Regions from separate parts of the Kitasatospora sp. NPDC002543 genome, predicted to be linked through region 2. Evidence: predicted binding sites of a transcription regulator. Region 2 holds the regulator's gene; each other region holds the start of a gene.
The links. The regulator HrcA, encoded in region 2, represses chaperone genes, less so after heat shock. The targets are predictions, from matches to a motif close to TTNGCACTCNGNNNNNCNGAGTGCNAA.
Positions count from the first base shown of each region.

Region 1: a site for HrcA is predicted at 3,372-3,398, ahead of groL (chaperonin GroEL). Genes of this name have one in related genera too.
Region 3: a site for HrcA is predicted at 3,483-3,509, ahead of groES (co-chaperone GroES). Genes of this name have one in related genera too.

Region 1 is NZ_JBSFWR010000001.1:156,109-163,930, reverse strand. Features, by position in the region: gene ACWD4P_RS00715 (glucosyl-3-phosphoglycerate synthase) at 1-603, opposite strand, end outside; SAM riboswitch class I at 715-850, shown strand; gene thrC (threonine synthase) at 867-2,162, shown strand; gene ACWD4P_RS00705 (MoaD/ThiS family protein) at 2,210-2,488, shown strand; gene ACWD4P_RS00700 (cold-shock protein) at 3,027-3,230, shown strand; gene groL (chaperonin GroEL) at 3,554-5,176, shown strand; gene ACWD4P_RS00690 (hypothetical protein) at 5,291-5,647, shown strand; gene ACWD4P_RS00685 (HD domain-containing protein) at 5,644-6,348, opposite strand; gene ACWD4P_RS00680 (PadR family transcriptional regulator) at 6,406-6,789, shown strand; gene ACWD4P_RS00675 (hypothetical protein) at 6,786-7,742, shown strand.
Region 2 is NZ_JBSFWR010000017.1:381-8,202, forward strand. Features, by position in the region: partial or broken gene ACWD4P_RS10315 (S41 family peptidase) at 1-1,764, opposite strand, end outside; gene ACWD4P_RS10320 (16S rRNA (uracil(1498)-N(3))-methyltransferase) at 1,894-2,643, opposite strand; gene dnaJ (molecular chaperone DnaJ) at 2,723-3,862, opposite strand; gene hrcA (heat-inducible transcriptional repressor HrcA) at 3,937-4,971, opposite strand; gene htpX (zinc metalloprotease HtpX) at 5,262-6,182, shown strand; gene pspAB (PspA-associated protein PspAB) at 6,298-6,882, shown strand; gene ACWD4P_RS10345 (DUF3097 domain-containing protein) at 6,914-7,747, shown strand; gene ACWD4P_RS10350 (Uma2 family endonuclease) at 7,738-7,822, opposite strand, start outside.
Region 3 is NZ_JBSFWR010000037.1:16,950-24,771, forward strand. Features, by position in the region: gene ACWD4P_RS17690 (WhiB family transcriptional regulator) at 1-67, shown strand, start outside; gene ACWD4P_RS17695 (LysR family transcriptional regulator) at 165-1,157, opposite strand; gene groL (chaperonin GroEL) at 1,290-2,918, opposite strand; gene groES (co-chaperone GroES) at 3,036-3,341, opposite strand; gene ACWD4P_RS17710 (hypothetical protein) at 3,601-3,954, shown strand; gene ACWD4P_RS17715 (THUMP-like domain-containing protein) at 4,037-5,203, shown strand; gene ACWD4P_RS17720 (polysaccharide deacetylase family protein) at 5,210-6,115, opposite strand; gene ACWD4P_RS17725 (hypothetical protein) at 6,154-6,456, opposite strand; gene tsaD (tRNA (adenosine(37)-N6)-threonylcarbamoyltransferase complex transferase subunit TsaD) at 6,453-7,544, opposite strand; gene rimI (ribosomal protein S18-alanine N-acetyltransferase) at 7,537-7,822, opposite strand, start outside.

The DNA of each region.
Region 1 (7,822 bases), on a different contig from region 2:
GGCGACGAGTTCGGTGACCCGGCCGCCGCCGGCGGGCAGGACGGCGCCCTCCGACTCCAGCGGGCGGTCGTACATGGCCTTGACCAGCTGGATGGACTCGTCGGTGAGCAGCGGGCCGACGATGCCCGAGACGAGGGCCGGGTCGAACTCGCGCAGGTCCGCGTCCACGAAGCAGACGATGTCGCCGTGGGTGACCAGCAGCGACCGCCAGAGCACCTCGCCCTTGCCGGGGACGGCGGGCAGCCGGGGCAGCACGGCGTCGCGGTGCTCGACCCGGGCGCCGGCCTGGGCGGCGACGGCGGCGGTGGCGTCGGTGGAGCCGGAGTCGACGACGACGAGTTCGTCGACGAGCGGGAGCCGCTCCATCAGCTCGCGGCGGATGGTGCGGACGATGTCGCCGACGGTGGCCTCCTCGTCCAGGGCGGGGAGGACGACGCTGACGGTGCGGCCGGTGCGCTCCTTGGCCGCGAGGAGGGTGCGCACCGGCCGGTCGGCCGCGCTCCAGGAGCGGCGGCGGAGCCAGGACGCCGCCTGCGGGAGGAGCTCGGGGGTCGGTTCGGCGGGCACGGAGTTCTCCTCGGCGGGGTCGGTGGGACGGGCCATCTCGCGTGGCGGACGGTCCCGTTCAGGATTGACGCCTTCGGATACAGTCTTCGTACAGCGGTCGGACCTTTGCACGCCGGGGTCTCCGTTGAGCACCACCACAATTTCACAAGCTCATCCAGAGGGACTGAGGGAACGGCCCGTTGACGTCCCGGCAACCTTCTCGCGCGGCCGTCGACGACAGGCCCCGGCGGGACAGGTGCCAATTCCGGCCCGTGTCGCGACCGCGACCCGGGGAAGATGAGGAGAGAGGCCTCGCCATCATGGCTACCACTGGGACGACCCTTTCCGGCACCGCACCGGTTTCCGTCGACCTCGGCCCCGCCGCCGCGCTGTCCTGTCGCGAGTGCGGCACCCGCTTCCCGCTCGGCCCCAGCTTCGCCTGCCTGGAGTGCTTCGGCCCGCTGGAGATCGCCTACGAGTTCGGCAGCGAGGGTGCCGAGGAGCTGCGCAAGCGGATCGAGGCCGGTCCGGCGTCCATCTGGCGGTACGCGCCGCTGCTGCCGGTTCCGGCCGACGTCGCGTCGAAGCCCAACCTGAACCCGGGGTGGACCCCGCTGGTGAAGGCGGACAACCTGGGCCGGGAGCTCGGGTTCACCGCCCAGCTGCACATCAAGGACGACTCCGGGAACCCGACCCACTCGTTCAAGGACCGCGTGGTCGCCTGCGCGATCGAGGCGGCCCGGGCGTTCGGGTACACCACGCTGTCCTGCTCCTCCACCGGCAACCTGGCCGGCGCGGTGGGTGCGGCGGCGGCCCGGGCCGGGTTCCGGTCCTGCGTGTTCATCCCGCACGACCTGGAGCAGGGCAAGGTCGTCATGGCCGGGGTGTACGGCGGCGAGCTGGTCGGCATCGAGGGCAACTACGACGACGTGAACCGCTTCTGCTCGGAGCTGATCGGCGACCCGGCCGGCGAGGGCTGGGGCTTCGTCAACGTGAACCTGCGGCCGTACTACGGCGAGGGCTCCAAGACGCTGGCGTACGAGATCTGCGAGCAGCTCGGCTGGCGGCTGCCGGAGCAGATCGTCATCCCGATCGCCTCGGGCTCGCAGCTGACGAAGATCGACAAGGGCCTCCAGGAGCTGATCAAGCTCGGCCTGGTCGAGAACCGGCCGTACCGGATCTTCGGGGCCCAGGCCGAGGGCTGCTCGCCGGTGTCGGCCGCGTTCAAGGCCGGCCGGGACGTGATCAAGCCGGTCAAGCCGAACACCATCGCCAAGTCGCTGGCGATCGGCAACCCGGCCGACGGCCCGTACGTGCTGGACATCGCCCGCCGCACCGGCGGCGCGGTGGAGGACGTCACGGACGCCGAGGTCGTGGCGGCGATCAGGCTGCTGGCGCGGACCGAGGGCGTCTTCGCCGAGACCGCGGGCGGCGTGACCGTCGGCGTGCTGAAGAAGCTGGTCGAGACCGGGCAGCTGGATCCGGCCAAGGAGACCGTCGCGATCAACACCGGCGACGGCCTGAAGACCCTGGACGCCGTCTCCGACGCCGGGATGACCGCCGTCATCCGCCCGACGCTGGACTCGTTCCGCGCCGCCGGCCTCGTGTCCGCCTGAACCACCCCGGAACCACCCCAGCAAGGCCAGCCCCCGCAAGGAGAGTCATGAGCGCCAACGTCCGCATTCCCACCATCCTGCGCACCTACACCGGCGGCGCCGCCGAGGTGACCGCCGAGGGCGCCACCCTGGCCGAGGTCGTCGCCGACCTGGAGAAGAACCACGCGGGCATCTCGGCCCGCATCCTGGACGACACCGGCAAGCTGCGCCGCTTCGTGAACGTCTACGTGAACGACGACGACGTGCGCTTCGCCGAGGGCCTGGCGACCGAGATCGGGGACGGCGCCAGCGTCTCGATCATCCCGGCGGTGGCCGGCGGCTGCTGAGCCGTTCCCGAGTAGCCCGCGGTCGCCCGCGCGTACGGAATTCCGTTCCCCGTATGCGCGGGCGACCGCTCGCATTCCGGCTGGAATATTTCCGGGTCGAGTCGGAGTAGAGTGTGGCTCGGCTGGGAACAGGGTTTCCCTTTCGGCCCCCGCAGTGCTCGGCCCGGGGGCGCCCGGCCGTGGGGCGCGGCCCGGGAAACATGTCAGGCAGATGTCAGAATTCCCGCGATCATTTGGGTAATTCGTCCGCTATGTCCGGCGTGGAATGCCGAGATTATTCCGGTTCGGCCCGGCCTGTCCCTTGACGCCCCGGCGGAATTACCGGTGGCTGACCCTGTTGCAGAGGGCGTCGATCCGGATACATTCAGCGGCGGTCGACGCAATCAGCCGCCCGCCGGAAGCCGCCTGGCGTCCTGCACGGAGGGTTGCGGCGTGCACGGCTGCGCCCAGGGGGGGTTCCCCGGGCCGGCCTTCAACCAACCCGGGCCCGCGACCTGCGGGCGCGTGAAGGGCCAGCACAGCACTAGGGGAGTTCGGAATGGCTCAGGGCACCGTCAAGTGGTTCAACGCGGAGAAGGGCTACGGCTTCATCGCGGTCGACGGTGGTGCGGACGTCTTCGTCCACTACAGCGCGATCCAGATGGACGGCTACCGCACCCTCGAGGAGGGCCAGCGGGTCGAGTTCGAGATCTCTCAGGGACAGAAGGGCCCGCAGGCGGACATGGTCCGCGCCGCGGTCTGACCCCTTCCGGCTCCAGGAGCTCGGCGCGGCCCTACGGCTGGTGACCACTCGCTTCTCGACGGGCCCGTGCGACACGCGTCGTACGGGCCCGTCGGCGTTCCCCGGAAGCCCCTCGCGGCGGCTCGCGGATCGCCGATTGGGCTTGCACTCGACCCAGGGGAGTGCTAATCATTGGCGTTAGCACTCACAGTGTGAGAGTGACAGCGGACCGGGTCGGTGAGGCCCCCGGGAGCGGAGGGGAATGAACCTCCGCACACCAGGGCCGTCCGTCGCGGGCACCCCTTGGTCCGAGCAGTCGACCGTGTCCCGGAGGACCACTTCTGATGGCCAAGATCATCGCCTTTGATGAGGAAGCTCGCCGCGGCCTTGAGCGTGGCATGAACCAGCTCGCCGACGCGGTGAAGGTCACGCTCGGCCCCAAGGGCCGCAACGTCGTGCTGGAGAAGAAGTGGGGCGCCCCCACGATCACCAACGACGGTGTCTCCATCGCCAAGGAGATCGAGCTCGAGGACCCGTACGAGAAGATCGGTGCGGAGCTCGTCAAGGAGGTCGCCAAGAAGACGGACGACGTCGCGGGTGACGGCACCACCACCGCCACCGTGCTCGCCCAGGCCCTGGTTCGCGAGGGTCTGCGCAACGTCGCCGCCGGCGCCAACCCGATGGCCCTGAAGCGCGGCATCGAGAAGGCCGTCGCGGCCGTCTCCGACCAGCTGCTGGCCCAGGCCAAGGACGTGGAGACCAAGGAGCAGATCGCCTCCACCGCCTCCATCTCCGCCGCTGACACCCAGATCGGCGAGCTGATCGCCGAGGCCATGGACAAGGTCGGCAAGGAAGGCGTCATCACCGTCGAGGAGAGCAACACCTTCGGTCTGGAGCTCGAGCTCACCGAGGGCATGCGCTTCGACAAGGGCTACATCTCCGCCTACTTCGCCACCGACCTGGAGCGCATGGAGGCGACGTTCGAGGACCCGTACATCCTCATCGCCAACTCCAAGATCGGCTCGGTCAAGGACCTGCTCCCGCTGCTGGAGAAGGTCATGCAGAGCGGCAAGCCGCTCGTCATCATCGCCGAGGACGTCGAGGGCGAGGCCCTGTCGACCCTGGTCGTGAACAAGATCCGTGGCACCTTCAAGTCCGTCGCCGTCAAGGCCCCGGGCTTCGGTGACCGCCGCAAGGCCATGCTCGGCGACATCGCCATCCTCACCGGTGGCACCGTCATCTCCGAGGAGGTCGGCCTCAAGCTGGAGAACGCCGGCATCGACCTGCTGGGCACCGCCCGCAAGGTGGTCATCACCAAGGACGAGACCACCATCGTCGACGGCGGCGGCGACAGCGAGCAGGTCGCGGGCCGCGTGAACCAGATCCGCGCCGAGATCGAGAACAGCGACTCGGACTACGACCGCGAGAAGCTCCAGGAGCGCCTCGCCAAGCTGGCCGGCGGCGTGGCCGTCATCAAGGCCGGCGCGGCCACCGAGGTGGAGCTCAAGGAGCGCAAGCACCGCATCGAGGACGCCGTCCGCAACGCCAAGGCCGCCGTCGAGGAGGGCATCGTCGCCGGTGGTGGCGTCGCCCTGCTGCAGGCCGGTGTCGCGTTCGACAAGCTGGAGCTGGACGGCGACGAGGCCACCGGTGCCAACATCGTCAAGGTCGCGCTGGAGGCCCCGATCAAGCAGATCGCGACCAACGCCGGCCTGGAGGGTGGCGTCGTGGTGGAGAAGGTGCGCAACCTCCCCGCCGGTCACGGCCTGAACGCCGCCACCAACGAGTACGTCGACCTGGTCGCCGAGGGCATCATCGACCCGGCCAAGGTCACCCGCTCCGCGCTGCAGAACGCCGCCTCCATCGCGGCGCTGTTCCTCACCACCGAGGCCGTCATCGCCGACAAGCCGGAGAAGGCCGCCGCGGCCGCCGGCGGCGGCATGCCGGGCGGTGACATGGACTTCTGATCCTGATCGGGTTCCCGGTCGGATCGGCTGATCCTCGTCCGCGTGGGCGGTTCCCTTCGGGGGGCCGCCCACGCGGCGTTTCGGCGTTCGGGCGCGGCGGCGGAGAATGGACGGATGGCTGCTGACGACATCGAGACCGCCCTGCACAACGCGCGGGCACTGATCCTGGCCGACCTCACCGCGCGGGACGTGGCGGACGCCGCCGTCGTCTCGCTGGTGGAGCAGGCCGTCACCCACCGCCGCTGGTGGCTGGAGCAGTGGCCGGACGGCACCGAGTACGTGCTCGGGCTGGTCGCCCAGGACGTCCAGGACGCGCTGCTGGAGGCGTACGGGCGCTGGCCGCTGTGCGAGGACTGCGCGGCCGAGGGCGACCCGCACGCGCTGGGCGTGGAGCCCGAGCTCGGGCCGGAGCCGCACTGGGTCTGCGGCAAGCGGGGCGCCGTGGTGGCGCCGGTGGGGAAGCTCGTCTAGGGGGCGTCCCGGCAGGGCTCGGCCGCGGCCCGGAGGGCGGCGAGTTCGGCCGTCAGGTTGGTGCGGGCCGCCGCCGCGAAGCGGTCGCGGGCGGCGGGGGTGCGGTAGAGCGCGGGCAGGGCGAGCAGGTGGCGCAGGACGGCGGCCCGGCCGGCCGTGAAGTCCGGGGCGGGCACGAAGCCGTACTCCTCCCGGACGGCGGCCGCGTACGCCGCGTACGCCTCGGGGGTGCCGCCGAGGACGGCGAGGTCCGCGTCGCAGAGCACCTCGCCGTCGCGGTCGCCGGGGGCCGGGTCGTGGCCGACGGTGAGCAGCACCAGGCGCTCCACCTCGGCGACCCGCTCGGCGGGCAGCCCGGCGGCGGTCAGCGCGCGGACGGCCAGGGCGGCGCTGCGCTCCTCGTTCTCGGTGCGGTCGGGGCGGTAGACGGCGTCGTGGAACCAGGCGGCGAGGCGGACGGCCTCCGGATCGGCGGCGTGCCCGGCCAGCTCGTCGACGTGCCGGAGCACCGCGCGCAGGTGTGCGGCGGTGTGGTAGCGGCGCTGCGGCTCCGACCAGCGGCGCAGCAGCTCCCGGCCGTACGGTTCGGGGTCGACGGCGGCCCCGCAGCGGTGCAGCAGGGCGGTCCAGGCGGCGAGCAGGTCCTCGGTGGGCCGGGCGGTGGTGAGCGGGTCGTGCTCGGGGGTCGGCATGGCGACCATTGTGGCGGCCCGGCCGAGCGCTGGACCTATAGGTAGGTTGACGATATATGTAGTCGTATGACGGAACGCTCCATGCAGGAGCCCACACTGCTGCTGCTCACTGCCCTGGCCGACGCGCCGAGACACGGCTACGCGCTCATCCAGGAGATCGCCGCGATCTCCGACGGCCGGGTCAAGATGCGCACCGGCACGCTCTACGGGGCGCTCGACCGGCTGTTGGGCCAGGGACTGATCGAGGTCGCCGCCGAGGAGGTGGTGGACGGTCGCGCCCGGCGCAGCTACGCGCTGACCGGCGCCGGCCGGGACGCGCTGGCCGCCGAGGCGGAGCGGCTGCGGGCGGTCGCCACCGAGGCCGAGCGCCGACTGACGAAGATCCGGTCGATGCTGCCGGGGAGGGCCGGGTCGCAAGGGCGGCCCGCGACGGGGGGAGGACTCTCATGACCATGCCGGCGATAGGTCCCGCGCCCTCGACGGTGCTGCGGGCCGCGCTCCGGCTCTATCCGGAGCGGTACCGCCGCGAGCGCGGCGAGGAACTGACCGAGGTGTTCGCCGACACGACGGCGGCGGGCGGGCGGGCGGCGGTCGCCCGGGAGGTGCTCGGCCTGGCGGTGTACGGGCTGCGGGTGCGGCTCGGGCTGACCGGCGGCTCGGCGGCCGGGCGGCTGCTGGCGCTGATCGCGCCGATGATCGCGGGGGCGCTGGCCGGGACGGCGCTGATGCCCTGGATCCCCGATCCGGGCTGGATCACCTTCCGGCTGACCTGGGACCACTCGCTGCTCACGAAGCTCGAGGTGTTCGTCCCGCCGGTGGGGGCGGTGCTGCTCCTGGTCGCGGCGGCGCTGGGCCGCTGGACGATGGCGCGGGCGGTCACGCTGGCCCTCGGCGTGCTGCCGCTGTACCGGCTGCTGAAGGCCTTCAACTGGCCGGAGATCAGCGCCTGGTGGGTCGGGTTCGTCGGGATCAGCACCGTGCCGTTCCTGCTGGGCGCGCTGCTGCTGGTCGCGGCGCCGACCGACCTGCTGCCGCGGGGCAGCGTCCGGGGTGCCGGGCTGGTGCTCGCCTCGGCGCTCGGGGGCGGTCTGCTGTCGGGGGTCCAGCAGTGGAACAGCACGAGCTTCCCGGTGGAGCGGGAGTGGTTCGTGCTGATGCTGATCGCGCCGGTGCTGCTGGCCCTCACCGCGCTGCGCGGGTGGCTGGTGCCGACCGCGGTGGGCGTGGTGGCGCTCGCGGTGACCGGGACGGGCAGCCTGTTCAACATCTGGCGCGAGTCGGGCGGTGTCACCGGGATGGCCCCGAAGGCCCTCCCCGCGCTGCTGGTGCTGGCCGCGGTGGCGATGGCGGTGCGCTGGTTCGACCACCGGTGGCTGCTCTCGGCGGTGCGCCGGCCGGCCTGACCGCGCGGCCCGGCCGCGCGCGGCGCGGGCGGACGCGCGACACGCGGGCGGACGCGCGGTGCGAACGCCTGCGAGCCCCC
Region 2 (7,822 bases):
GCCCTCGACCGGGAAGGGGACGATCCGGTCGGCGATGCCGTCCAGGTCCACCCTGGTCACCGGCGCGGCGTCGGCGGCCGCCTCCCCGCCGTCCGCCTTCCGGGCCTTCGGCTCGTCCTCCTCCCCGCCGAGCGGGCGCCCGGCCCGCCGCGGCCCGAACGGGGACGGGGTGTCGGCGGCCAGGGTGACCAGGTAGGGGCGGCAGCCGTTCGGGAAGGACAGGTCGAAGACGTGCGCGTCGTAGACCGGGTCGAAGTTGCGCACCGACAGGAAGGCCAGGAAGCGGCCGTCCGCGGTGAAGGAGGGCGAGGTGTCCACGAAGCGCGGCTGGGTCACCTCGCCGACCGTCCGGGTGGCCAGGTCGGCCAGCACGATCTGGCGCAGCGAGTGCGGGCCCATCCCGCGCACCGGGCGCGACCAGGCCAGCCAGGCCGAGTCCGGGCTGAAGACGGGCGCACCGGGCCCGCCGTCGGCGCTGCGGTCCAGCTCGTGCACGGCGCCGTCGGCCAGCGAGACCAGCAGCACCCGGCCGTCGTGCACGCCGAGCGCGGCCTGCCCGCCGTCCGGGGAGACGGTCAGCGAGTCGACCCGGCCGAGCCGTCCCGCGGCCAGCCGGCGGCGCTCGGCGCCGTACAGGTCGGGGGCGAACTCCAGGGCGTCCTCGCCCTCGGCGTCGGACACCCACAGCACGCCCTGGACGCCGTCCTCGCCGGGCACCACCCGGGCCAGCCGCCCGCGCACCCCCGGGGTCTCGTCCAGCACCCGGGCCGGGCCCTCGCGGTGGGTCAGCCAGTGCACGCCGCCCCGCACCACCACGGCGCTGCCCCGGCCGGTGCGGTCGGGGGCGACGGAGTCCAGCCAGTGCGCGGCGGGCACCGGGCGGGGGCGGCGCCCGGCCCGCGGGCCGGCCAGCCGCACGTCCAGGCGGCGCGGCGCGGCGCCCTCCAGGTCGTCCAGCAGCCAGAGGTCCCCGGCCCGGTGGAAGACCACCCGGGTGCCGTCGGTGGCGGCGCCCCGGGCGTAGAAGCCGTCCGGGTCGGCGGTGTGGCGGCGCAGGTCGCTGCCGTCCGGGCGGCTGGACCACAGCTCGCCGACGCCCTCGTGGTCGGACAGGAAGGCGATCCTCCCGCCCCGCCCGCCATCGGGCAGGAGGGGCCCGGCCACCCAGAGCGGCGAGTCCAGCTGCCCGTCCAGCTCCGCGTGGACCCGGGCGAACTCGTCCCGGCCGAGCCACAGCTTGCCGGCCCGCCCGCCCCGGTACCGCTTCCACCAGGCCGGGTCGCGGCCGTTGACGCTGCTCAGCAGCACGCGGTCACCGCCCGGCTCGAAGGCGAGCCCGCCGACCGGCCCGTACGGCAGCCGCTGCGGCTCGCCGCCGTCCAGCGGCACGGCGTGCGCCCAGGTGCGGCGGGAGCTCGCCTCGCCGGCGGCGGTGGCCGCGATCGGACGGCCGTCGGGCGTCCAGCCCAGCACCCGGGTCTGGTGGCTGCCCCAGTGGGTGAGCCGGCGCGAGGGGCCGCCGTCCACCGGCACCACGTGCACCTCGGGGGCGCCGTCCCGGGTGGAGGTGAAGGCGAGGTGCCGCCCGTCCGGGGAGAACCTCGGGTGGTGGACCGGCAGGTGGTCCGCCGTCAGCCGCCAGGCCCGGCCGCCGTCCAGCGGAGCGAGCCAGAGATCGTCCTCGGCGACGAAGGAGACCAGGTCACCGTGCAGGTGGGGATGGCGGAGGTAGGCGTTCGGAGGGGTGCTCAGGGAGTCCGTCACCCGGTCAGCCTAGGCAGGTGCGCGTACGATCCGCGCCGTTTTCCGCAGACTCCCGGCGCCGCCCGCGGACGGCTGCTACGCGGCCCGGACAGCGGCCCCGGACAGCGGCCCCCGGGGCGGCCCGGGGCGCTACGACCAGCGGCCGGTGCGCCCGAGCAGCAGCGCGCCGGCGGCCACCCCGGCGGTGGAGGTGCGCAGCACCGAGGGGCCCAGCCGGTACGGCTTCGCGCCCGCCTCGGCGAAGGCCGCCAGCTCCTCCGGGGAGACCCCGCCCTCCGGGCCGACCACCAGCACGATGTCCCCGCCCCGCGGCAGCCCGGCGTGCGCCAGCGGCTCGGCGCCCTCCTCGTGCAGCACGGCGGCGAACGCGGCCTCCATCAGCACCGGCACCAGTTGCCGGGTGGTCATCACGTCCCGGACCAGGGGGAAGCGCAGCCGGCGGGACTGCTTGCCCGCCTCCCGGGCGGTGGCCCGCCACTTGGCGAGCGCCTTGGCGCCGCGGTCGCCCTTCCACTGGGTGATGCAGCGCGAGGCGGACCACGGGATCACCACGTCCACGCCGACCTCGGTCATCGTCTCCACGGCCAGCTCGCCGCGGTCGCCCTTGGGCAGCGCCTGGACGACCACGATCCGCGGCGCGGGCTCCGGCTCCCGGCGCACGGCGGCGACCGTCACGTCGATCGCGTCCTTGCCGAGCACCTCGGCGACCGCGCCGTCCACCCCGAGCCCGAGCCCGTCGGCCAGGGTCACCGCCTCGCCCGGCGTCAGCCGCTTGACCGCGGCCGCGTGCCGCCCCTCCGGGCCGTCCAGACGCACCACGGCCCCGGGCACGGCGGTGGCGATCCGCTCGGTCTCGACGAAGAAGACGGGCGCGGTCATGACGGGGGAACCTCCGGGAGTGGGACGGGAACACCGAAGGGGTGCCGGGGATCCTCCCCCGGCACCCCTCCGCGGACGACTACCGGCCGTTGAAGGCGTCCTTCAGCCGGGAGAACAGGCCCTGCTGGCCCGGCGCGAACTGGCCGGACGGCCGCTCCTCGCCGCGCAGCACCGCGAGGCGGCGCAGCAGCTCCTCCTGCTCGGCGTCGAGCTTGCTGGGGGTCTTCACCTCGACGTGCACTATCAGGTCGCCCCGGCCGCCGCCGCGCAGGTGGGTGATGCCCCGGCCGTGCAGCGGGATCGACTGGCCGGACTGGGTGCCGGGCCGGATGTCGACCTCCTCCAGGCCGTCCAGGGTCTGCAGCGGCACCTGGGTGCCGAGCGCGGCCGCCGTCATCGGGATGGTGACGGTGCAGTGCAGGTCGTCCCCGCGCCGCTGGAAGATGGCGTGGGTGGTCTCGGCGATCTCGACGTAGAGGTCGCCGGCCGGGCCGCCGCCGGGGCCGACCTCGCCCTCGCCGGCCAGCTGGATCCGGGTGCCGTTGTCGACACCGGCCGGGATCTTGACGGTCAGGGTGCGGCGGGCGCGCACGCGGCCGTCGCCGGCGCACTCCGGGCACGGGGTCGGCACGACGGTGCCGAAGCCCTGGCACTGCGGGCAGGGGCGGGAGGTCATGACCTGGCCCAGGAAGGACCGGGTGACCTGGGAGACCTCGCCCTTGCCGCGGCACATGTCACAGGTCTGCGCGGAGGTGCCGGGGGCCGCGCCCTCGCCGCTGCAGGTGGTGCAGGTGACGGCGGTGTCGACCTGGAGCTCCTTGGTGGTGCCGAAAGCGGCCTCCTCCAGGGTGATCTCCAGCCGGATCATGGCGTCCTGGCCGCGGCGGGTGCGCGAGCGCGGGCCGCGCTGCCCGGCAGCGGCGCCGAAGAAGGCGTCCATGATGTCGGAGAAGCCGAAGCCCGCCGCGCCGGCGCCGAAGCCGCCCGCACCGCCTCCGCCCGGGGACAGCGGGTCCCCGCCGAGGTCGTAGACCTGGCGCTTCTGCGGATCGGAGAGCACCTCGTAGGCGGCGTTGATCTCCTTGAACCGCTCCTGCGTCTTCGGGTCCGGGTTGACGTCCGGGTGCAGTTCGCGTGCCAGGCGCCGGAACGCCTTCTTGATCTCGTCCTGCCCCGCATCCCGTCGGACGCCGAGTACCGCGTAGTAGTCCGTGGCCACCAAATGCTCCGCTTGTTCCGCCTGTAGTAGTGCTGCGACTGGACGCCACCGTTAGAACTCTAACGGCGGCCTTGCTAGGACTCGGCCAGGATCTGGCCCACGTACCGCGCCACCGCTCGCACCGCCCCCATTGTGCCCGGGTAGTCCATCCGGGTCGGACCGATCACACCCAGCTTCGCCACGCTCTCGTCGCCCGAACCGTAGCCGACCGAAACGACCGAGGTGGAATTCAGCCCCTCGTAGGCGTTCTCGCGCCCGATCCGGACCGTCATCGCGGCGTCCGCGGTCTCACCCAGGAGGCGGAGCAGGACGACCTGCTCCTCCAGGGCTTCCAGCACCGGCTGGATGGTGAGCGGGAAGTCGTGCCCGAAGCGGGTCAGGTTGGCCGTGCCGGCCAGCATGATCCGCTCCTCGTTCTGCTCGGCGAGCGTCTCGAACAGGGTCGCCAGGACCGTGCTGACGGTCGGCCGGTCGGCCTGGTCGAACAGCGCCGGCAGCTCCTCCAGCAGCCCCGGGACCTCCGGGAGGCGCCGGCCGGCGGCTCCCGCGTTGATCCGGGCCCGCAGGTCGGCCAGCACCGTCTCGCCGACCGAGCCCGGGCAGTCGACCATCCGCTGCTCGACCCGGCCGGTGTTGGTGATCAGGACCAGCATCACCTTCGCCGGGGCCAGCGCCACCAGCTCGATGTGCCGGACGGTGGAACGCGTCAGCGAGGGGTACTGCACCACCGCGACCTGCCGGGTCAGCTGGGCGAGCAGCCGCACCGTGCGGGCGACCACGTCGTCCAGGTCGACCGCGCCGTCCAGGAAGTGCCGGATGGCCCGGCGCTCGGGGGCGCTCATCGGCTTGATCTCGGCGAGCTTGTCGACGAAGAGGCGGTACCCCTTGTCGGTCGGGATGCGGCCGGCGCTGGTGTGCGGCTGGTGGATGTAACCCTCCTCCTCCAGCCCCGCCATGTCGTTGCGGACGGTCGCCGGGGAGACGCCGAGGTTGTGCCGCTCCACCAGGGCCTTGGAGCCGACCGGCTCCTCGGTGCCCACGTAGTCCTGCACGATGGCGCGGAGCACGGCGAGCTTGCGTTCGTCCAGCTGGCGGACCTCACCGGCCATGGGGCACGCACCTCCGTCTTCGCACGTTGTTCCGACTGCTTCCCTTGCTGCGGCGGGCCCCTGCGGGGAGTCCCTCGGCCCTGGCACTCTGAACAGCCGAGTGCCAAAACCGTACCTGCCAGTGTAAGGCCCGGGTCCTACGGCAGGAACGGCCCGACCGGCGTGATCCTCCCCGCAGTTCCGGACACGGCCCGCGCGGCCCCGGCGGTTCGATTCCCCGGCGCCGGGGTGGTGCCGGGAGGCCGTCCGGGTGGCAGCATCGAAAGCGACGGCGAACGGAGGAGCAAGCGATGTCGAGCTCGGGCCAGCACACCCGTTTCGCGCCCGACCGCGGCCTGACCGGCCGCATGGTCGCGACGATGTTCGTGATCGGGCTGCTGTACGTCGGTTTCACCGGCCTGCTGATCGCGCTGCTGCGCGGCGCCTGGCCACTGATCGTCCTGATCTCCGGCGGGCTGTTCGTGGCCCAGTTCTGGTTCAGCGACAAGATCACCGAACGGGCGATGGGCGCCCACCAGGTGTCCCCGGAACAGTTCCCCCAGCTGCACGGCACCGTCGACCGGCTCTGCGCCCTGGCCGACATGCCCAAACCCCGGGTGGCGGTCGCCGACAACGACATGCCGAACGCCTTCGCCACCGGCCGCAACCCGCAGAACGCGGTGGTCTGCGTGACCACCGGGCTGCTGCGCCGGCTGGAACCGGAGGAACTGGAGGGCGTCCTCGCGCACGAGCTGTCGCACGTCGCCCACCGGGACGTCGCGGTGATGACGATCGCCGGCTTCCTCGGCGTCCTCGCCGGCGCGATGACGCGGATCGCCGTGTACGGCGGGTTCATGGGCGGCGGGCGCAACAACAACGACCAGAACGCGGCCATCCTGGCGCTGATCATCCCGCTGGTGTCGATCGTCGTCTACGCGATCAGCTTCCTGCTCACCCGGCTGCTGTCCCGCTACCGCGAACTCGCCGCCGACCGGGCCGCCGCCCAGCTCACCGGCCGGCCCAGCGCCCTGGCCTCGGCGCTCACCAAGGTGACCGGGCAGATCGCGGCCATCCCCAGCAAGGACCTGCGCCAGGCCCAGGCCTACAACGCCTTCTACTTCGCCCCCGCGCTGAGCGCCCGGGAGACCGCCTCGCAACTGCTGTCCACCCACCCGAGCCTGGAGAAGCGGCTGGAGCAGCTGGCGCGGATCTCCGAGCAGCTCGGCCGCTGACGCCCGCCGTTCGGCCCTCCCGAATCCGTCCCGCCCGAGGCTTCCGTCCCGAGGCTTCCGCCCCGAAACCGTCCTCCCGAAACCGTCCCGTCCCGTCCGTCCCGAAAGGACCGCCGTGGGAATCCTGGACACGCTGTTCGGCCGTACCAAGCCCGTCAAGCCCGACCTCGACCAGCTGTTCGGCGTGCCGTCCGCCGCGCTCACCCTGGAGGCCGGGGCCGGGTTCACCCCCACCGGGCTCGGCTCGGTCTGCTTCGCGGCCGTCGAGGGAGCCGCCTTCGTCCAGGTCGAGCAGCAGGTGCGGGCGCTGCTGGACGCCGACACCGAGCGCGGCGGCGTCCCGGTGGAGGCCTCCAAGGACGACTACGGCTACTCCTGGCTGCTCGCCCGGCACCGGCCCGAGGAGCTGCCGGAGCTGGTGAACGACCTGCACGCGGTCAACAGCGAGCTGGAGGCCAACGGCTTCGGCCCGCAGCTGCTCTGCTCGCTGGTCGCCTTCCGCGACCCGCAGGGGCGCTCGCTGGCCCTGGTCTACCTCTACAAGCGGGGGACGTTCTACCCCTTCGCGCCGATGCCCGGCGGCGGGGAGAAGCGCGACAGCCCGTTGGAGCTGCAGGTCAACGCGATGCTCGGGAACGACCTGCGGCTGGAGAAGGACCTCGGCCGCTGGTTCCCGGTCTGGGGCGCGCCGGGCCTCTGACGGGCCGTCCGCCGTCCCTATGATCACCCGTATGCGCAGCCGCCAGTACGGACCCGACCTGACCCCGCCGTGGAAGAAGCAGCAGCCCGCCCCGGAGGTGCCCGCCGAGCGGGACCTGGTGGTCGAGGAGGCCTCGACCGGTTTCTGCGGGGCGGTGGTGCGCTGCGAGAAGACCGCCGAGGGGTTCACCGTCACCCTGGAGGACCGGTTCGGCAAGCACCGGGTGTTCCCGCTGGTGCCGCGCGGCTTCCTGCTGGAGGGCCGGGTCGTCACCCTGGTCCGCCCGGCCGGCCCGGCGGCGCCCCGCACCCCGGCCCGCACCGCCTCCGGCTCGATCGCCGTCCCGAACGCCCGCGCCCGGGTGGCCCGCGAGTCCCGCATCTACGTGGAGGGCCGGCACGACGCGGAGCTGGTCGAGCGGGTCTGGGGCGACGACCTGCGGGTCGAGGGCGTCGTCGTCGAGTACCTGCGCGGCATCGACGACCTGCCCGCGATCGTCGCCGACTTCGCCCCCGGCCCGGGGCGGCGCCTCGGCGTCCTGGTCGACCACCTGCTCCCCGGCACCAAGGAGCACCGCATCGCCGCCCGGGTCACCGGCGACTCCGTGCTGGTCGTCGGCCACCCCTACATCGACGTCTGGCAGGCCGTGAAGCCCTCCAGCGTGGGCATCCCCGCCTGGCCCGACGTCCCGATGGGCGAGGACTGGAAGGAGGGCACCTGCCGCCGCCTCGGCTGGCCGGTCGACACCCCGGCGGCCTGGAAGCACATCCTGTCCAAGGTGAACAGCTACCGGGACCTGGAGCCCGCGCTGCTCGGCCGCGTGGAGGAGCTGATCGACTTCACGGCCCTGCCGGGTCAGGAGTAGGTCCGGAACTCCGAGGTGTCGAGCGTGATGCCCAGCAGGTCCAGCCGGATGGGGTCACCGAACTTGCTGGTTCGC
Region 3 (7,822 bases), on a different contig from region 2:
GCTGGGACGCTCGCGGCACCGGCTGGTCGAGGTGCCGCTGGCCCCGCCGGCGGTCGCCCAGCGCTGACCCGACTCCAGGAGCGCCGTGAAGAAACGTTTCTTCTCGGCGCTTCAGCCTTCCGGCTCACCGTGCGTGCGGGACGCGGCAGCCCCGTCACTCACCGTCAGCGGTCGGCGGCCGCCCCCGCCAGCCGCTCCAGCATCAGCGCCACGGCCGGCACCTCGGCCAGGTCCGGCAGGGTCAGCGCGACCACCTGGCGCACCGCGGGCGCCCCGGAGGCCGTCCGCACCGGCACCGTCGACACGCCGTCAGGGCGTACCGACTGCAGCGCCAGCCGGGGCAGCACCGCCACTCCGAGCCCGGCCGCCACCAGGCCGACCACCGCCGGGTAGTCGTCCGTCGCGAAGTCGATCCGGGGCTCGAAGCCCGCTCCGGCGCACAGCTCCACCAGGTGCCCCCGGCACTGCGGACAGCCGGCGATCCACTGCTCCCCCGCCAGCTCGGCCAGCTCCACGCCCCGTCCGGCCAACGGGTGGGCGGCCGGCAGCAGGCCCAGCATCGGGTCGTCCAGCAGGGGGGTGACCACCAGATCGGACCAGTCGGTCCCGGCGGTCAGCTGCTGGGCCTCCAGGTTGGCCTCGGCCCGGGCCTCGCGCGGCGTGCCGTGGGCGGGCGCCGGGGCCGCGACGGCCCCGTCGGACTGCGGGTAGCGGAAGGCCAGCGCGATCTCGCACTCGCCGCCGCGCAGCATCGCCAGCGACTCCGGCGGCTCCGCCTCGACCAGCGACACGCGCACCCCCGGATGGCCGTCCCGCAGGCGGGCGACCGCCGGCGGCACCAGGGTGGAACTCGCCGTCGGGAAGGACACCAGCCGGACCCGCCCGGCCCGCAGGCCGGCGATCGCGGCCACCTCCTCCTCGGCGGCGGAGAGCCCGGCCAGGATTCCGGTGGCATGCTTGAGCAGGACCCGTCCCGCCTCGCTGAGCTGCATCCCGCGGCCCGAGCGGACCACCAGCGGGGTGTCGACCGACTTCTCCAGGGCCTTCATCTGCTGACTGATGGCGGGCTGGGTGCACCCCAGCTCGCGGGCGGCGGCGGAGAAGGAGCCGGTGCGGGCGACGGCACGCAGGACGCGCAGGTGGCGGGCCTCGATCATGCCTCAGTTATAAGGCAATCTTTGCATTCTGCAAAATTCTACTGATAGTTGAAGGATGAAGATCAACGCCGGAGGCCCGGCCCGCTCCCCCTCGCGGGGTGCGGACCGGGCCTCCGGTCAGGCGTCGGAGCCTCAGTGCGAGTGGCCGTGGCCGTGCGAGTGGCCGCCGTTGTCGGCCTCCTCCTCCTTCTTCTCCACCACGAGGGTCTCGGTGGTGAGGAGCAGGGAGGCGATCGAGGCGGCGTTCTCCAGGGCGGAGCGGGTGACCTTGACCGGGTCGATGACGCCGGCCTTCACCAGGTCGCCGTACTCGCCGGTGGCGGCGTTGTAGCCCTGGCCGGCCTCCAGCTCGGAGACCTTGGAGGTGATGACGTAGCCCTCCAGGCCGGCGTTCTGGGCGATCCAGCGCAGCGGCTCGTGCAGCGCCTTGCGGACCACGGCGACACCGGTGGCCTCGTCGCCCGACAGGCCCAGGCCGTCCTCCAGCACCTTGGCGGCGTGGACCAGGGAGGCGCCACCACCGGCGACGATGCCCTCCTCGACCGCGGCGCGGGTCGCCGAGATGGCGTCCTCCAGGCGGTGCTTGCGCTCCTTCAGCTCCACCTCGGTGGCGGCGCCGACCTTGATGACGCAGACGCCGCCGGCCAGCTTGGCCAGGCGCTCCTGCAGCTTCTCGCGGTCCCAGTCGGAGTCGGTCGCGGCGATCTCGCCCTTGATCTGGGCGACGCGGCCGGCGACGGCCTCGGCGTCACCGGCGCCGTCGACGACCGTGGTCTCGTCCTTGGTGATGGTCACGCGGCGGGCGGTGCCCAGCACGTCCAGGCCGACCTGGTCGAGCTTGAGGCCGACCTCCTCGGAGATGACCTGGCCACCGGTCAGGACGGCCAGGTCGCCGAGGATCGCCTTGCGGCGGTCGCCGAAGCCCGGGGCCTTGACGGCGACGGCGTTGAAGGTGCCACGGATCTTGTTGACGACCAGGGTCGACAGCGCCTCGCCGTCGACGTCCTCGGCGATGATCAGCAGCGGCTTGGAGGCACCGCCCTGGAGGATCTTCTCCAGCAGCGGCAGCAGCTCCTGGATGGAGGAGATCTTGCCCTGGTTGATCAGGATGTACGGGTCCTCCAGGACCGCCTCCTGCCGCTCCGCGTCGGTGACGAAGTACGGCGACAGGTAGCCCTTGTCGAACTGCATGCCCTCGGTGAAGTCCAGCTCCACGCCGAAGGTGTTCGACTCCTCGACGGTGATGACACCGTCCTTGCCGACCTTGTCGATCGCCTCGGCGATCAGCTCGCCGACCTGGGTGTCCTGCGCGGAGAGGGACGCGACGGCGGCGACGTCGTCCTTGCCCTCGATCTCGCGGGCGACGGACAGCAGGTGCTCGGAGACGGCGGCGACGGCCTTGTCGATGCCCTTCTTCAGGGCGGCCGGGCCGGCGCCGGCGGCGACGTTCCGCAGGCCCTCGTTGACCAGGGCCTGGGCCAGCACGGTGGCGGTGGTGGTGCCGTCACCCGCGACGTCGTTGGTCTTGGTGGCGACCTCCTTGACGAGCTGCGCGCCAAGGTTCTCGTACGGGTCGTCCAGCTCGACCTCGCGGGCGATGGTGACACCGTCGTTGGTGATGGTCGGGGCGCCGAACTTCTTGTCGATGACGACGTTGCGGCCCTTGGGGCCGATGGTCACCTTGACGGTGTCGGCCAGCTTGTTGACACCGCGCTCCAGCGAGCGGCGGGCGTCCTCGTCGAACTGCAGGATCTTCGCCATGTTCCCTATTCCCTCGGGACTGCGGCAGGCCCACCGGCCGCCGAACTACGTGAACCAACAACCACGCCCCGGGCCACTGTCACGGAGGACACGGATCCGGGGCGGGTCGGGGACGTCTTACTTCTCGATGATCGCGAGAACGTCGCGGGCGGAGAGCACCAGGTACTCCTCGCCCTGGTACTTCACCTCGGTGCCGCCGTACTTCGAGTACAGGACGATGTCACCCACGGCGACGTCGAGCGGCAGACGCTGGCCGTCCTCGAAGCGGCCCGGGCCGACGGCCAGGACGACGCCCTCCTGGGGCTTCTCCTTGGCGGTGTCCGGGATAACCAGGCCGGAGGCCGTGGTGGTCTCGGCGTCGAGCGGCTGGACCACGATGCGGTCCTCGAGCGGCTTGATGGCAACCTTGCTGCTGGTGGTCACGTCCGAGCTCCCCTTCGGAGATTACGGGGTTTTCTAACGGGTAGGGGCGATCCTGCGGGTCTGCCGTCGCGGGGGTCAGACACGCGTCGTCGCGTTAGCACTCTCCAGGTGGTGAGTGCCAAGGACGACCATAGGGCCGTGTTAGCACTCAGTCAACCAGAGTGCCAACGACGCGCCCTGAGGACCCCGGTTCGAGGGTGAGTAGCCGGTGAGTAGCCGTACTCATGTGCGGCCCGGCCCGGCTCGCCAGACTCGTGCCATGACTCCGATCCTCCCGGTCCGCGTGGACCCGCCCCGCTCCAAGGACGCGGCGCTCTCCCTGCTGGCGCTGCTCCTGCTGGGGGCGGTGCTCCCGGTCGCCGTGTTCCTCCTCGTCTGCCTCGCCGGCAGCGCCGCCGGCTTCGACGGCGGCGACGACGGGGACGGCAGCGCCTGGGCCACCCTGGGCGCGGCCTTCCTGGCCACCCCGGTGGTCGCCCTCACGGTGAGCGTCGTGACGGCCGTCCGCAGCCTCCGGTCCGGCTACCGGTTCCTCCCGGTCGCCGCCGCGACCACCGCCCTGGCCGCCCCGTTCTCACTGCCCACGCTGCTCTCCTCAGGCCTCCTCCGGTGAACCCGCCGCCCGGCACACCCGGGCGCACCGGGCGGCGGACGCCGTCGCTCCGCCCGCCCCGCCGACCGGCGAGAATGGGCCCGTGGACACCGAGAACCTCCAGCCGCTGCTGACGCCCGAGGGCCAGGCCCTGCTCGCCGAGTTGCGCGAGTTCACCCCCGAGGAGGAGCTCGCGCTGGCGACCCGGCTGCGACGGGAGCACCCGGCGGAGCTGGTGTCGGCCGCGTTCGGCCAGGCACGGCTGCGGCAGCGGGCGCGGGCGAAGTTCGGGACGGACGCCGACCTGATGTACTTCACGCCCAACGGCGTCGAGCAGTCCACCCGGCGCAGCGTGGCCGAGTGGCGGGCGCGGCGGTTCGCGGCCCTGGGCGTACGGCGGCTGGCGGACCTGTGCTGCGGCATCGGCGGGGACGTGCTGGCGCTGGCCCGGGCGGGCATCGAGGTGCTGGCCGTCGACAAGGACCCGGCGGCCTGCGCCGCCACCGCGGCCAACGCCGCCGCCCTGGGCCTCGCGGAGCTGGTCGAGGTGCGCTGCGCGGACGTCGCCGAGGTGGACGTCACCGGCTACGACGCGGTGTTCACCGACCCGGCCCGGCGCACCGCGCGCGGCCGGGTGTTCGACCCCGAGGCGTACGCCCCGCCGCTCTCCTGGGCGATCGAGGCCGGCCGGCGGACCCCGGTCGGCGCGCTGAAGGTCGCGCCGGGCATCCCGCACGAGGCCGTGCCGGAGGACGCCGAGGCCGAGTGGGTCTCCGACCACGGCGACGTCAAGGAGGCGGTGCTCTGGTTCGGCACCGGGGCCACGAGCCCGCACCGGGCCACCCTGCTGCCGCAGGGCGCCGCTCTGACCGGCGGCGACCTGCCCGACCCGCCGGCCGGCCCGGTCGGGCGCTACCTGTACGAGCCGGACGGCGCGGTGATCCGGGCCCACCTGGTGGCCGAGGTCGCCGGGCAGGTGAACGGCCGGCTGATCGACCCGAAGATCGCCTACCTGACCTCGGACGAGCTGGTCGCCACCCCGTACGCGCACGCCTTCGAGCTCACCGACGTACTGCCGTTCAACATCAAGAAGCTCAAGGCGCTGCTGCGCGAGCGGGCGGTCGGCACGGTGGTGATCAAGAAGCGCGGGATGGCGATCACCCCGGAGGAGCTGCGCCGTCAGCTCAAGCCCTCCGGGCCGAACACCGTCACCGTGATCCTCAGCCGCACCGACAACGGGCCGCTGATGATGCTGGGGCAGCCGGTCTGAGCCGGGCTACGAGGCGGGCGCCTGGATGTAGTCCTCCAGGCGGGCCACCGAGAAGCCCTGCTCCTGGATCCGGGCCAGCAGGTCGCCGAACATCTGGGTCATCGTGGCGCCCTTGAGCTCCTTGGGGCCGCGGAAGTGCGCCAGGATGATGTCGCCGGGCTTCAGCTTCTTGTCCGCCGCCTGGTACTGCATGTCGTGGATCTGCATCGACTCGCGCCACAGCACGATCGCGCGCGGGCCGCACTGCTGGACCGAGGTGTTGAGGGTCGGGGTGTTGGCGCCGTCGCCGAACGGCGGGCGGAACAGCAGCGGGGCGGTGCCGTACTGCTGGGTGAGCGCGGACTGGTCGTCGCAGATCTCGGCCTTCTGCTTCTCCGGCGGGATCTTGCTCATCACCGGGTGGTCCACGGTGTGGTTCTGGATGTGGTTGCCCAGCGCCTGGAGCGGCTTGAAGTAGGCGTAGTCGTTCTTGACGATGTCCCTGGTCAGGAACATCGAGATCGGCACCTTGAGGTCGGTGAGCATCTCGACGAACTTCGGGTCCTTCTCGGCCCCGTCGTCGATGGTGATGAAGACGACCTTGTCACTGGTCTTCACATCGCTGAACACCGGTACGGGGCCGGTCCGTTCGAGCTTGATCGGCTTGTCGGCGGGCGGCGCCGGGGCGGGGGCGAGCGGGGTGAGGTTCCACTTGGCCCAGGCCGCCGCGCCCGCTCCCGCCGGGGCGCCGGTGGTGGGGGCCGCGGCCGCGCTGGTCGGCGCGGCGCCGGTGGGCCGGGGCGCGGCCGGCGTGCTCGCGGCGGCCGGGGCTGCGGTGCCGCCGCCTCCGTCGCCGCACGCGGTGGCGAAGGCCAGCACGGCCAGTGCCCCCACCGCGTACGTCCTGGTCCTGCTCCGCCCGTCCCTGTTCACCGCTGCCCGCTCCCGGTTCCCGTCCAGCCTTCTCTCAGCTATGCACGGTAGCCGTCGGGCCGCCGGTTCCCGACCGCGGGCTGTTCGACATGCTCGCTGGTGAAGGACCAGCGGTGCACCGGGCGGCCGAGCAGCTCGGCCGGCGGGTCGGCGACGGGCACCGGCTCGCCGGTCCACCAGGTGATCAGCAGTACTCGCTCACCCGGAGCGGAGAGCAGTTCGAGGCGTTCCAGACCGGCCGCGCCGCGGACGGCCGGCAGCACCGACTCCCGCACCCAGGCGGCGAGTTCGACTCCTCGGCCGGTCGCCGCCCGGGCCTCCCACATCGCGGCGACGGTCATGCCGCGCCGCCGCCGAGGGCGTCGTAGGCCTGGCCGTGGACATCGGTGTGGGGGACGTGCACCTCGGTCACCGGCAGCGAGGAGTCCGCCGACAGGTCGAAGGCGGACGGCGTGCGGTCGCGCCACACCATCTCGGAGCCCAGCGCGGCGACCATCGCGCCGTTGTCGGTGCACAGGCCCGGCCGGGGCACCCGCAGCCGGATGCCGGCCCGGTCGCAGCGCTGCTGGGCCATCTCGCGCAGCCGCGAGTTGGCCGCCACGCCGCCGCCGATCATCAGGTGGTCGACACCGTTGTCCTTGCACGCCTTGACGGCCTTGCGGGTGAGCACGTCGGTGACCGCCTCCTGGAAGGACGCCGCCACGTCGGCGATCGGCACCTCCTCGCCGGCCCGGCGCCTGGCCTCCACCCAGCGGGCGACGGCGGTCTTCAGGCCGGAGAAGGAGAAGTCGTACTCCGGGTCGTTCTTGCCGGTCAGGCCGCGCGGGAAGGCGATCGCCTTCGGGTCGCCCTCGCGGGCCGTGCGGTCGACGATCGGGCCGCCGGGGAAGCCGAGGCCGAGCACCCGGGCGACCTTGTCGAAGGCCTCGCCGGCCGCGTCGTCGATGGTCGCGCCGAGCGGGCGGACGTCGCTGGTGATGTCCTCGCTGAGCAGCAGCGAGGAGTGCCCGCCGGAGACCAGCAGGGCCATCGTCGGCGAGGGCAGCCGGCCGTGTTCCAGCTGGTCGACGCAGATGTGCGAGGCGAGGTGGTTGACCCCGTACAGCGGCTTGTCCAGCGCCCAGGCGTACGCCTTCGCGGCGCTGACGCCGACCAGCAGCGCACCGGCCAGGCCGGGGCCGGCGGTGACGGCGATGCCGTCCAGGTCGCTCGCCTTGATCCCGGCGGTGTCCAGGGCGCGCTGGATGGTCGGGACCATCGCCTCCAGGTGCGCGCGGCTGGCGATCTCCGGGACGACACCGCCGAAGCGGGCGTGGTCGTTGACGCTGGAGGCGACGGCGTCGGCCAGCAGCGTGGTGCCGCGCACGATGCCGACGCCGGTCTCGTCGCAGGAGGTCTCGATGCCGAGGACGAGCGGTTCGTCAGCCATGGCGGGTGTCCTCAATGTCCTTCGGGTCAGTGCTGTCAGTGCTGGGGTGGTCGAGGCGCATCACCAGCGCGTCGACGTTGGCGGGCTGGTAGTAGCCGCGCCGGATGCCCACCGGTTGGAAGCCGTGCCGCTCGTACAGCCGCTGGGCGCGCAGGTTGTCCACCCGCACCTCCAGCAGCAGCTCGGCGCACTCGCGCCGGGCGGCCTCCCGGATCAGGTCGGTGAGCAGTGCCGTGCCGAGGCCGGCGCCCTGGTGGCGGTCGTCGACGGCGATGGTC